Parasegetibacter sp. NRK P23: one gene and its partner. The protein of the gene in region 1 binds, or shares a complex with, the protein of each later gene. Links are inferred from orthologs where the notes say so. Each region holds a gene or a part of one and is shown on either strand. Other genes may lie near its edges.

Region 1 (6,782 bases):
GGACCAAACGTGGATTGATGTATGAGTATGAACCACTGGTTGGTGAGGAACTGTACAAGAAGCAATTCCTTACCGGCGTGGTGCGCAACTACTTTGACAATTCTTACAAGGAACTGGTCGCTTTCTTCGCGAAGGAGCAGCAGATCAGCGAAGCGGAGTTAAAGGAGATATTGGAAATGATCCATCAATCGAACAGATAAACTTATTGCTATGCTGTTGTACCTGATCAAACTATCGATATCGTTGGCCGTGGTCACCACATTTTACTGGGTGTTCCTGCGGAAACTCACTTTTTACAAATGGAACAGGTGGTATTTGCTGGGGTATTCCTTATTGTCGTTTTTATTGCCTTTCCTGAATGTGTATGATTTTTTGGAGCCAGGTGCCAGTAAGCCTGTTGTGGTTGAAGCCGTGCCGTTACTGGACCTGGAGCAACTGCGTTTGTTGATGGGCCGTGAGGAAGATGCCTCCCTGTTCAGCGATCCGCTGCGGATGGCGGGAGTATTATTAATGGCGGGGATGGTCTTTTTTGTGGGGCGCTTGGTCTTGAACGTGAGTTCTTTCCTGGTGATGAAAAGAAAAGCCGTGTTGTTGCAGGATGGTCCGGTTAAGGTGTTCGCGTTGCCCGATGGCTCCAGCCATTTCTCTTTCGGCAACAATATTTTTATCAATCCGGCATCGCATACCGATGGGGAGTTACAGCGCATATTGCTGCACGAATACGTGCATGTGCGCCAGAAACATACTTTCGATTTGCTGCTTGCGGAGTTCCTCTGCCTGGTGATGTGGTTCAATCCATTCGCCTGGTTGTTGCGGCGCGCCATCCGGCAGAATCTTGAATTTCTTGCAGATGAAGAAGTCTTAAAACAGGGCATCGCCCCTAAAGAATACCAGTTACTCTTGTTAAAAGTAATGAGTGGACTGCCACATCGGTTTGTGGCGCCATTCGGTTTTTCATTCCTTAAAAAACGTATAGCCATGATGAACAAAAACAAAACGGCCCGCGTGCATGCGGTGCGCTTCCTCTTTGTGCTGCCACTGATGGCCGCCACGGTACTTTCGTTTCGCAGTATGGCAGGCATGCAGCCTCCGCCCGCTCCCCCCGTAATGGATGTGCCGGCTCCACCGCCACCCCCGGTTGAGTTTTCCGGAGAAGATCCCTTTTCGGATTTCTTCAGGAGAAATCCGCAAGTGAAGTATGTCTCCATGAAATCGCCGGATGGGGAAGTTATTGTTACCCTAAAAAATGGTAAGAAAGAGGTGTATGATTTTTCCAATGCCACACAAAAAGAAGCGTTCACAAAAAAGTATGGAAAGTATACACCACCGCCACCACCACCACCGCCACCTGTGGAAATGAGAAAAATGCCAGCGCCACCCGCTCCGCCCAAAGTAAGCGGTGATACAGGTGCGCCGAAGCTGAAAGGCGAAGTAAAGAACATCAAGGTGAGCAATAGAACGCTGAACGAAACATTCAGTTACGACAACAGGGTAGATGCCAGTCTTGATCAGAACAAAGTGTTGGAGAGCCAGGGGAAAACCAATCACCTGGGCACAACCAAAATAATGGTACGCGGCGCGAGCGATACTACCAAAAAACCTTTGTTCGTAATTGATGGTGTTGTGATGAAAGACGATTATAAATTAGATGCAATTGACCCTAACGAAATAGAATCGATCAGCATTTTGAAAGATGCTTCCGCCGTAGCTATTTATGGAGAAAGAGCAAAAAACGGCGTTATCCTCATCACTACGAAAAAGATTAAGGAAGTCGTTGTGGTAGGCTATGGCACAAAAAAGGGTATTGCGGTTGTGGATGCCAAAAACCAAGCGAAAGAAGAAGTGGTAGTAGAAGGGTATAAGAAAACAACACCGGCCGCTACCGGAAAAGAAAAGGTTATCGTGGTTGAAGGCTACAAAAAAACAACTCAACCTGACCCTGAAAATATAATATTGAACAATGGCGGCCAACCCGTTAACGCACTTGTGATCTACAATGGAAAAGAATATACAGTAAAAGATTTCCAGGCGCTGAAGGTGGATCCCAATACCATCGACTCCATAAGTGTACTGAAAAATGAGTCCGCCACAGCCCAATACGGCGACAAAGGCAAAAATGGCGTCATCATCATCAAATCAAAATAATAAGGTTTTACACCTGAAAAATTGAATTGCCCGGGGGCATGGGGAAGGAACGAAAACCCTTACCTTTGCCCCCAAATCATTTTTCACTATATGGCAACTACAGCAGACATCAGCAGGGGAATGATCCTTAAACTGGACAATAACCTGTATTCAGTGGTGGAATTCGGTCAGAACAAAACTGCCCGCGCCGCCGCGAAAGTTTGGGCAAAACTGAAAGGGGTGGACAACGCCCGCACCATCGAACATACCTGGAACAGCGGTGATACCATTTTCCCCGTGCGTGTTGAAAAGAAGAACTACCAGTTCCTTTATAAAGACGATTCCGGTTACAACTTCATGGACAACGAAACCTTCGAACAGATCGTACTGAACGAAGACATGGTGGACGCCCCCCAGTTCCTGAAAGATGGCCAGGAAGTGTTCGTGATGATCAACACCGATACCGACCTCCCCATGAGCGTGGAACTCCCCGATAAAATTGTGCTGCTGGTCACCTACTCCGAACCCGGAATGAAAGGTGATACCGCAACCCGCACCCTCAAACCAGCCACCGTTGAAACAGGCGCTACCGTTATGGTGCCCCTGTTCGTGAACGAAGGTGAGCTGATCCGCGTGAACACCAAAACCGGTGAATACGTGGAACGCGTGAAAGAATAATATTTTACCAACGGCGTCGCTTGGAGCGACGCCGTTGGTTTTTACCGCAAACGATGCGCCAGTTCTTAAACAATAAAATGGCCCCAAAGAACAACCGCTCCTTGCGTCCTTGCTTCTTAGCGTTCTTTGCGTGAAAAGAAGAATTTTACCCCGTTTTTACCCGGTTTTCATAAAAAAATGACCATTTTCAACCGGTTTTGACGTTTTGAATGGTGTTTTCCCTAATTTAGCCGCCCGTTATATTTTCAATCAAACAACCTAAATTGAACCCCATGGATTTTAAACAAATTCAGGAGTTGATCAAAATTGTCAACAAGTCCAACATCGGTGAACTGACCATCGAGCAGCAGGAATTCAAAATAACCATCAAACAGAAAGAAGAACCCGTTCAACAGATGATCGCCGCGCCACAGGCCATGTACGCCGCGCCTGTTGCCCAGGCTCCCGCTCCGGCACCTGCCGCACCTGCTCCCCAGGCCGGCGCCCCCGCTGCCCCTGTTGCGGCGGAACCCAAGGCCGACAACCTGCTCACCATCAAGAGCCCGATGATCGGAACTTTCTACCGCAGTCCATCACCCGATAAACCCTCTTTCGTTCAGGTTGGCGACGAAGTGGCGGCCGGTAAAGTGGTGTGCATCATCGAAGCCATGAAGCTTTTCAACGAAATTGAAAGCGAAGTGAAAGGCCGTATCGTAAAAATACTGGTGGACGACGCTTCCCCCGTAGAATACGACCAGCCACTGTTCCTGGTTGAACCAGCCTAACCTCAACATTCAATTACTATGTTTAAGAAAGTACTGATTGCGAACCGCGGTGAGATTGCTCTTCGTGTGATAAGGACCTGCCGGGAAATGGGCATCAAAACGGTCGCGGTTTACTCTACTGCCGATAAAGACAGTTTACACGTGAAGTTCGCGGACGAAGCCGTGTGCATCGGCCGCCCACAAAGCGCGGATTCCTACCTCAACATCCCCCATATCATGGCCGCCGCCGAAATCACCAATGCCGACGCGGTGCACCCCGGATATGGTTTCCTCGCCGAAAACGCCCGCTTCGCGGAAATATGCGGCGAACACAATATTAAATTCATCGGACCAACACCTTCCCAGATCAATTCCATGGGCGATAAAATCACCGCCAAGGAAACTATGATTAAAGCCGGTGTTCCCGTTATCCCCGGAAGCGAAGGGCTGCTGGGCAGCCTGGAAGAAGCCGTTAAGCTCGGCAACGAAATGGGCTATCCCGTCATCCTCAAAGCCACCGCGGGTGGCGGAGGAAAGGGCATGCGCGTGGTATGGCAGGAAAGTGAAATGGAACGCGCCTACACCACCGCTAAAACAGAAGCCGCCGCTTCTTTCAAGAACGATGGCGTGTACATGGAGAAATTCGTGGAAGAACCCCGCCACATCGAGATCCAGGTGGCAGGCGACCGCTACGGTACCGTGTGCCACCTCAGCGAACGCGATTGCTCCATCCAGCGCCGTCACCAGAAGCTAGTGGAAGAATCTCCTTCGCCTTTTATGACGCCCGAACTGCGCCAGAAAATGGGGGAAGCCGCTATTAAAGCAGCCTCTGCCATCAACTACGAAGGTGTGGGTACCATCGAGTTCCTGGTAGACAAGCACCGCAACTTCTACTTCATGGAAATGAATACCCGTATCCAGGTGGAACACTGCGTTACGGAAGAAGTGATCAACTTCGACCTCATCAAGGAACAGATCAAAATCGCGATGGGAGAGAAGATATCAGGACTGAACTACGAGCCGCAGATGCACGCCATCGAATGCCGTATCAACGCCGAAGATCCCTACAACGATTTCCGCCCGTCTCCCGGGAAAATCACCGTACTCCATACGCCCGGCGGGCATGGCGTGCGGGTTGACTCTCACGTGTATGCCGGTTACGTGATACCCCCGTATTACGATTCCATGATCGGGAAACTGATCACCGTGGCACGTACCCGCGACGAGGCCATCAATACGATGTACCGCGCGCTCAGTGAATATGTGATCGAAGGCGTGAAGACCACCATCCCCTTCCACCTGCAACTCATGCAGAACGAAGATTTCCGGAAAGGCAACTTCACCACCAAGTTCCTCGAAACATTCAAAATGGTTTAATACAACAAGCCCCGCCAACGAATGGCGGGGCTTTTGCTATGACGAAACAAACCCAGTCTATTTTCCTGCGCCGGTTGCTTTCTTCCCTTTACGCTCCTTCATTTTCTCTCCGGCTTCCTTACGCATCTCTTTTCTCTTCTGCTCCATCTCCACGTATTTCTCGTCCCCCACAATGGTTTTCAGTTTGGCGTTGCGCTCCGCGTTCATACTTTTCAACTGCTCTTTTTTCTGGTCTTCACTCAGCGTCGTGTTCTGGCGCACCGCTTTCATTTTTTCTCCATATTCCTGGTTCAGCTTTTTCACTTCCTGCCCCTGGGCATCCGTAAGCCCCAGTTCTTCTTTCAGGTCCATTTTCTTCGCTTTCACCTTATCGCCGTTCTCCTGTTTCCACTCTTTCTTTACTTCTGCACGTTTTGTAATCTTTACGGAATCGGCTTTGGACTGTGCGCTGGCGGTAAATACAGCGGCAAAACCTATGGCCGCGAGGAAGCATATTTTTTTCATTGTATTCGTTTTATGTAAGAATAGAAAGGGCTCGGGGCCAAAAGTTTAACGCGGTACCATACATTCCTTGTTAACGATTTGCAAAGACTATTAAGCAATTCCTCTATTTGGTAAATTTATAAGTGCGTAAAATCAGACTGACCATATTATTTTGCCTGCTGCTCACAGGTATTCAAGCGCAGCAACAGCCTGTGAAGCCAGCGGCGGTTACGTTCGTGAATCGCCTCCCCGATGTGCTGAAGGAAAGTTCTTCCCTGGTGTATTGGGACGGTGGTTTCTGGACCCACAATGATAGCGACAATACACCCTTTCTCTTCAAGATAGATACCGCCACAGGCGCCATCCTGCGGTCCGTTTGGGTGAAGAACGCTTACAATGCCGATTGGGAATGTCTTGCGCAGGACGATCAATATTTTTATATCGGCGATACCGGTGATAACCTGCAACGGCGCATCCGGAAGAAGATTTATATCGTCTCCAAAGCCGCCCTGTCCGATGCCGGTGCAAAAACAGTCATGGCCGATACTATTAGCTTCGAATACCCGGAACGGAGGGAAGGGCGCATGAAACTGGATGCGGAAGCCATGGTTTGCCTCAATGGGCAGTTGCACCTTTTTACAAAAGAAACGGATACCACCAGGTTGTTCATCCTTCCCGCCAGGCCCGGCCAGTATTACACCGCGAAGTATGCGGACCAGCTCCTGCTGAAGGGCCGTGTAACGGACGCCTGGTACGACTCCACTACACAACACCTGTGGTTGCTCACGTCGGTGCCTTTCGGCGCACGATACATGTACCGCGTGGCCACAAATGGCAGGGATTTACTGAAGGGTAAAGTAGACAGTTTCCAGATTGGCACCTTATTGCAATGCGGGCAACTGGAAGGGATGTGTCGTTTCCGCAACAATTTTTACTTTACCAACGAGGCGTTTCAGGGTTTCGCCCAAAGCCTCTGGAAATGGAAGGTGCCCAGGCAATAAGTTTATTCAGCAATTATTTTACGGGCGTGTCCCTCCTTCGTCGGGCCGGGCTTTCCACTGCAAGTCCTCCCGCCGGCCGCAACGAAACCCAGGTATAGGAAGCAGTTCATTTTCTGCGGCGGCGGTTGCGGGCTTTCCGTTGCAATCCCTCACGCGGGTACTTGTATAGCGTTCACCGGAAACGAAGCATTACCGGGAAAACCAATGCACCAGGAACCGGAGCAGCAGAAATGGGGTAATCATCAATACGGCGCTCCAACTGTTTTCCGGCCTGAAAACATCGGGAAACCCTTTTACGACCATAAAAAATACGAACGCGCCGAGTATAATGGAAACATGCAGTACAATCATGTTGGCTGTAACACCCGGGGAGGGG
Region 2 (7,000 bases), 800 kb from region 1 along the record:
GCTGCTCCTTTCCGTTGCGTTCGGAGATGTGATGGCGCAAACGCCAGTGAAACCCGATTACACCAAAAGACCAGCACTTGGTGTGCATTTTATCATGCAGGATTTTCCTTCGGCAACTTATTTACGCGCCAACTCACTCAGCGCCGCCATCAACGATAAAAAATTCGCGAAGCTTTCTGAAATGTCCCCCGGACTTGCCATCAGCTATTGGAAGGGAGTGACCAATCACTTAGATTTCGCGGCCAATCTTTCCGGAAGTTTTCTCAAATATCCTTTCAAGAACAGGCCTGCAGGCACACAGGAAAAGTTCCTGATGGAAATTGATGCCACCGCCAACGCGAAAATGCTTCCTGATAATTACTGGGTATCGCCTTACCTTACAGCCGGTGTCGGTATTTCTTCTTACAGCGGCTACTGGGGCACGTACATTCCTTTGGGAACGGGGATCCAGGTAAACCTTTTCGATGAAACATTCATCCAACTTCAATCGCAATACCGGTTAGGCATATCCGATAATACCAATTACCATTTTTACTGGGGCGTAGGGTTCCTTGGTAATATCGGGAAGAAAAAAGAAGCGCCAAAAGTTGAACCGGTGGTAATCCCAACAGCTCCGCTGGATACGGACGGAGACGGTATTCCGGATACGGAAGATGCCTGCCCCAATGAATCTGGTCCTGCCAGCCTGAAAGGATGCCCCGATAAAGATGGCGACGGCATTGCCGATAAAGAGGATAAATGTCCGGATGTAAAAGGACTGGCTGCTTTCCAGGGCTGTCCCCCTCCTGATAAAGATGGGGATGGTATCATAGACAGTGAAGATAAATGTCCCGATGTTGCCGGTGTGGCCCGTTTCAAAGGATGTCCTATCCCCGATACCGATGGAGATGGCCTGAACGATGAAGTGGACCACTGCCCCATGGAGGCAGGCCCCGCTTCCAACAACGGATGCCCTGAAGTAAAGCAGGAAATCATTGAAAAAGTGAATATGGCCGCATCACAGATTTTCTTCGCTTCCGGAAGCGCTAAGTTTACCGCCAACTCCTACAAATACATGAATGAAGTGGTGAAAGTGCTGAAAGAAGATGAAACACTTGAACTTGATATTGAAGGGCATACCGATAACACCGGTTCAGCCGCTATCAATACCAGGCTCTCGCAAAGCAGAGCGGATGCGGTGAAGAAATACCTCATGAGCAAAGGCATCGATGCCGCAAGGCTTACCAGTAAAGGATTTGGCCCTGATCAACCGGTGGCGGATAATAATACGGCCGCTGGTAAAGCGAAGAACAGGCGGGTGGAAATGAAGGTGCGTAAGTAAGGGCATCATTTCTCGCAACGACGCAGCGGCGCAACGCCTTAATTATTTGCTGCATGGGGAGCGCCGGTATCTCCTACGATTTAAAAAATTACTTTATATGCCTTTATAATACAAATGGGTGGGTCAGTTTAATGACCCACCCATTTGTATTATAAAGGTATTTATTGAAAAGATTAGCGCTACGCCGTTATAAAGTTTAGAGATGCTAAAAACAAACTAGGCGTAGGGTCGCCGCGTCGTTGCGAGAAATTACTTCTTCTTCCGCCTTATCCGCAACACCGAATTCTGACTCAGCGAACTCGACATAAACACCTCGTAATTCCGCACCCCATCTGAAACCACCATCAACGCAGTATTTGGCGGATACTTCCCTAGATTCTCCGCGAACATACTGATCTCATTCACCTCTTTCGTGGTATCCAACGCCACGTAAACCGTGAGCGCCTTCGCGGTAAGTGATTGCTTCATGATCACCGGCGTATTGTTGAAAAAAACGGAAACACTGTCGCCGTCCACTTCTCCGTTATCATAGAGGCTCACGCGGATAGAGTCACTTTCAACATAAATATTATCGGCAATAATACTTCTGCGTTTATCAAAAAGTTCCTTCAACGAGTTCTCTGTGGGAACAGGCATCGAAGTCACCACTTTAATGGAATCTTTTTTAATGGGATTGGACGAGATAACAACGTCTTCCACTTGAGGGCGCCAAACTTTGGTGGTGGAAAAGCCCGCTTTAAATGTACTGTCGTGACTATAATCCGTTGGATCTAAGGTGAAGCTGACGAAGAGGTCTCCACAGGTGTTCTTGTATTCTTCCAGGCTGAAGAAATGTCCTTTCAAACTTTTTCCCACCTGAGAACTGTTGAGCACCAGGCTCAGGTTCATGAAGCAATCGATGGTGAAACTGGCGGTGGAACGGAAATACATCATCGGGATGTTCCTGATCACCATTTCCCTTGTTTTGCTATCGTACTTTCCGCGCACAAACATGCTCTGGTACTGGTCGCGAAAGTAGTAACCGAGTACGCCTTCCACTTCATCGCCTTTCTGGCGTATCTGCAATTCAGTTAAATAGTTATTACTGCCATCACTACCCAGGCGCACCGAAGCTTTTCCATACCAACTGCCGGTTACGGTTTGAGCGAAAGAAATAGTATAAAGGAAGGAGAATAAAGTTAAAAGGGTGATTTTGTGCATACGGGAAAGTTATGAATTGTAGGGGAATGCGCAAAAAAGGGGCCAGAGAAGCATGTTAAATGATGAATTAGAATTTTGAACGTGGATTCAGGCAAAGCTGCAAACCATCATTCAAAATATATCATCCAAAATTATTTATACCTCCTTAATTCGCGTTCCGTGTCCCGTTCTTTAATGGATTCCCGTTTGTCGTGGAGTTTCTTTCCTTTACCCAAACCTATTTCGATTTTCACAAACCCTTTCTCGTTAAAGAAAACCCTGAGGGGCACAACGGTATACCCTTTCTCTTTGAGTTTACTTTCGATTTTCCGGAGTTCCTTTTTATTGAGGAGCAGTTTCCGGTCGCGAAGGGGATCGTGGTTATTGTAGGTGCCGAAGGCATAAGGAGAGATGTGGAAGCTCTTCAGGAACAATTCGCCTTTATGGATAATACAGAACGAGTCGTTGAAGCTGGCTTTTCCCGCCCGCAACGATTTCACTTCCGTGCCCGTAAGTACCATGCCCGCTGTGTAAGTATCGTCGATGAAGAATTCAAAGCGAGCCGATTTGTTCCTGATGTCTGCCACTGGTTCTATTTAAAATGCCGGATCATCTGCGCCAGCTTCTGCCTCATTTCTTTTCTGTCTACAATAAAATCGAGGAACCCGTGTTCCAGGAGGAATTCACTGCGTTGGAATCCGGGTGGAAGGTCCTTTTTGATGGTTTCTTTAATTACCCTGGGACCCGCGAAGCCGATGAGCGCCCCTGGTTCCGCAATGTTGATATCGCCCAGCATCCCAAAGGAAGCGGAGATACCGCCGAAAGTGGGATCGGTGAGCAAGGAGATATAAGGAAGTCCTGCATCGGAAAGCTGTGAAAGTTTTCCGGAGGTCTTGGCCAGTTGCATCAGGGAGAAGGCGCTTTCCATCATCCTGGCGCCGCCTGATTTGGAAATCACCATATAAGGCATTTTGTGCTGGATGGCGTAATCCACCGCACGGGCGAATTTTTCTCCCATTACGGAACCCAGTGAGCCGCCGATGAATTCGAAATCCATACAGGCGATCACAATATCTTCGCCCTCCATTTTACCGGTGGCCACGCGCATGGAGTCTTTCAGGTCGGTTTTGGCCCAGATGTCCTCCAGCCTTTTCTTATAAGGCTTCAGGTCCACGAAACCGAGCTTGTCTTTTGAAAGGATGTTGCCGAATAATTCAGTGTATTCGCCATTATCGAACAGGAAATCATAGTATTCCGTACTGCCCACCCGGTGGTGGTGGTTGCATTTGGGGCATACATATACATTCTCTTTCAATTCGTTGGCCGTACATATATAATTACATTCGGGGCATTTGCTCCAAAGCCCTTCGGGGGTCTCTTTTTTTTCTGAAGTAGAAGTAAGAATGCCCTTTTTGATCCTTTTAAACCAGCTCGCTTTTTGGTCGGGCTGCCCGGCATCTCCGGCCAGACTGGATTCAAAATCGTCTTCGTGTGTCATGCTCAGTTTTTTCAGTTACTTCGGCGATTCAAAAATTTTATTCAAAACAGGGGGCAAGATAGGGAATTTTGTGAAAATCAGGGCAATGTAAAATAATGCTGCCCGTGATCCAGGTCCTTTTCCAGTGCGTCCAGCACCACCTGGAGGTGTTTTTCGTTGCCCAGGAAATCTGCATTGCTGCAGTCGATGAATATCGTTTTGATGTTGTGTTGCTTGATATAATGCGTGTACGTTTCCTGTAAGCTGAACAGGTATTCGTCCTGGATACCCTGTTCGTAGGGCCTGTTCCTTTTCCGGATGTTCTCTTTCAGTTTTTTGACCGGGGCATGCAGGTAAATCAGTAAATCGGGTTGAATGATCTGCTGGTGGATGATCTCGAACAGCTTCTGGTAAAGCCGGTATTCTTCTTCCGGGAGGTTCACCTTCGCGAACAACAGGCATTTGGTGAACAGGTAATCCGATATGGTAATGGTATTGAACAGATCCTTGCTGTGCACCATTTCCTTCAGTTGCTTGTACCGTTCCGCCATAAAGAACAACTCAAGGGGAAAGGCATATTGCTGTGGATTCTCATAGAACCTCGGCAGGAAAGGGTTGTCCGCGAATTCCTCTAATACCAGGCGGGCCTGAAACTTTTTTGCGAGCAGGTGGGAAAGCGTGGTTTTCCCTGCTCCTATATTGCCTTCGATGGTAACAAAATTGTATTTCATGCGCGTAGTTGGCAAATATAAGGCGGGTGAAAGTACTCCCTCAAACTTTTTCTACCTTTGCGCTGCACATTCTTCCTAAAGCGAACAGCACTGCTTCTAATTCAGCAACATAGATGAAACCAACACTCGACGATTACAGACACAAGGGTATGCGGAAAAAACTGATGGATCAGATCCGCGAAAAAGGCATTACAGACGAAAACGTGTTGGAGGCGATGAACAATATCCCCCGTCACTTCTTTTTGGAATCGGCTTTTCTTGAAGTAGCTTATGAAGACAAAGCCTTTCCCATTTCCGTGGGACAAACCATTTCACAACCTTACACGGTGGCGTACCAGTCGCAATTGCTGAACGTGAAACCCATGGACAAGGTGCTGGAAATTGGTACCGGCAGCGCTTACCAGGCCTGTGTACTGGCCGAAATGGGTGCGCGTGTGTATACGATAGAAAGGCAAAAGCAATTGTTTTATGAGATCAGGACTTTCGCCTATCCCAAAAAATACCGCTGGCTTAAGTTTTTTTACGGCGATGGCTTCGAAGGGCTTCCTACCTATGCGCCTTTCGACAAAGTGATTATCACCGCGGCTGCGCCGGAAATACCACAGAAGCTGATCGATCAACTGGCCGTGGGCGGACAAATGGTGATTCCCCTAAACGAAGGTGAGGCACAACGTATGCTGCGCCTCACCAAACAAGCCGATGGCTCCATTATCAAAGAAACGTTCGACCGCTTCTCTTTTGTTCCCATGTTAACCGGGAAGGAAGTTTAAATTACATCTGCACATCCTGCATACCATCCATGCCACCTCTGTTGTTCTTACGCTTGAACAGGCTCGCGTCGAATTTCCCGAAGCGGTAGCTGAAGTTCAGGCGTACGAACTGTGGGTCGCGTCGGCGGTTCGTATTCTGCTCAAATGAGCTGGAAACTGAATATGCGTCGTACAAGCGCGTTCTCAGGATATCTGAGAAAGTAAGTGTTACGGAAGCCGCGTTGTTCTTCAGGAAATCTTTCTTGAACGCGATGTCCAGTCCATAGTTGGGACGAATATAACCTTGTGTGGTGGAAGCCTGTGGCCCCATCCATCCGCCACCGCCACCACGTCCGCCGGTATTTACGGGGATCGCCGTCTTCGATTGGTATTCGCCTGTAAGTTGAATACTGTAATTGGAAGGCAACTTGAAGTTGGTGTTCAACTTCGCGTAGTAAGAGAATTGTTCGTTCCGCAATCCCTTTTCAATATTACTACCGTCGATGATGGAATTGTACAGGTTGAGGTTGGAGGTTACTTCCAGCCATTTGGTGAATGCGTTGCGGGAAGTAAGTTCCATGCCATAAGAATAACTTTCACTCGCGTTCTGGTAAGAGTTGATGATCACTGAATCGCCCACCAGGTCGGAGTACTCCGTGAACTGGTAGCGGGAGAGCAGGTCAGTGGTATTCTTATAGTACACCGATCCGAGTAAATTATGGCTGCGGCTGAATGTTTTCTGGTAAGAAAGTTCCATAGAATGCGTGAACTCCGGTTTCAGCGCGGGGTTGCCACGGCTGATGTTGAGCGAATCCACATAATCAGTGAAAGGAATCAGTTGGAAGAAACTGGGCCTGTTTACACGACGGGTATAGTTCAGTTGAATATCCTGCGTTTCAGAAAGTTTGTAGGTAAAGAAGGCACTTGGGAACAAGCTGATCGGGTACTTCGTATTGAACTCCTGGTTCTGGTCAATCAACAGACCGGTATAGTCGGAGCTTTCTGCCCTTAAGCCAATCTGGTAACCGAGTTTCCTGTATTGGTTGGAGAAGCTGGCGTAAGCGGCATACACTTTATCGTTGAACTCGTACTGGTTGCTGGCGGCCGCCTGCAATTCGTAGTTGCCCGTAGACTGGTTGAAAATATAGTTGTTGTTCACTGAAGTAAAATCGCGGATGGCGATACGGGCGCCCATTTCCAGTTTCATTTTATCGGAGAAAGGGTTCACGAAATCGGTCTGCGCCGTAAAGAACCCGTTTTCCCCTTCGCCCATCTGGCGCTGCATGGCATCTGGTTTGGTGCCGAAGGGCTGCATGTTCAGGTTATAGAACTTCGTGATGAAATCGCCGTTGTTGTCGTTTTTGCTTCTGTTGTAGTTCAGGTCGGCAGTAATTTCTTTGCCGGGTTTGGCGAAAAGGTGTTTGTATGCCAGCGATGAACCAAGGTTGTTGAAGGTGCGGTCGGAGAGGCCGTTCCGCTGACCTATATAATCAAAATCCTGCCCTGCGAGGAAGCGGTTGGTGGTGGTTTGTACGTCAGAAGA

Evidence for each region.
Region 2: the proteins of accB (region 1) and accD are in contact, whole or in part, in a solved structure (PDB 8UXZ), measured with the Escherichia coli proteins. The link is inferred for Parasegetibacter sp. NRK P23 from one-to-one orthologs.

The regions. Positions count from the first base shown.
Region 1 is NZ_JAMDLG010000001.1:2,871,064-2,877,845, reverse strand. The notes cover bases 2,045-4,820. They hold accB (acetyl-CoA carboxylase biotin carboxyl carrier protein), read left to right. Parts: upstream 2,045-3,074; coding sequence 3,075-3,566; downstream 3,567-4,820. Other genes in these bases: accC (acetyl-CoA carboxylase biotin carboxylase subunit), read left to right, coding at 3,585-4,820; efp (elongation factor P), read left to right, coding at 2,236-2,802; M4J38_RS11705 (TonB-dependent receptor plug domain-containing protein), read left to right, coding at 2,045-2,145. Outside these bases: M4J38_RS11710 (BlaI/MecI/CopY family transcriptional regulator), read left to right, coding at 1-200; more of M4J38_RS11705, read left to right, coding at 211-2,044; more of accC, read left to right, coding at 4,821-4,922; M4J38_RS11685 (hypothetical protein), read right to left, coding at 4,980-5,426; M4J38_RS11680 (hypothetical protein), read left to right, coding at 5,549-6,406; M4J38_RS11675 (hypothetical protein), read right to left, coding at 6,596-6,782. UniProt on the Escherichia coli protein: This protein is a component of the acetyl coenzyme A carboxylase complex; first, biotin carboxylase catalyzes the carboxylation of the carrier protein and then the transcarboxylase transfers the carboxyl group to form malonyl-CoA.
Region 2 is NZ_JAMDLG010000001.1:2,069,139-2,076,138, reverse strand. The notes cover bases 2,046-5,039. They hold accD (acetyl-CoA carboxylase, carboxyltransferase subunit beta), read right to left. Parts: upstream 3,999-5,039; coding sequence 3,093-3,998; downstream 2,046-3,092. Other genes in these bases: M4J38_RS08370 (protein-L-isoaspartate(D-aspartate) O-methyltransferase), read left to right, coding at 4,822-5,039; M4J38_RS08375 (deoxynucleoside kinase), read right to left, coding at 4,076-4,708; smpB (SsrA-binding protein SmpB), read right to left, coding at 2,653-3,087; M4J38_RS08390 (hypothetical protein), read right to left, coding at 2,046-2,521. In the rest of the region: M4J38_RS08395 (OmpA family protein), read left to right, coding at 1-1,321; more of M4J38_RS08390, read right to left, coding at 1,571-2,045; more of M4J38_RS08370, read left to right, coding at 5,040-5,478; M4J38_RS08365 (TonB-dependent receptor domain-containing protein), read right to left, coding at 5,480-7,000.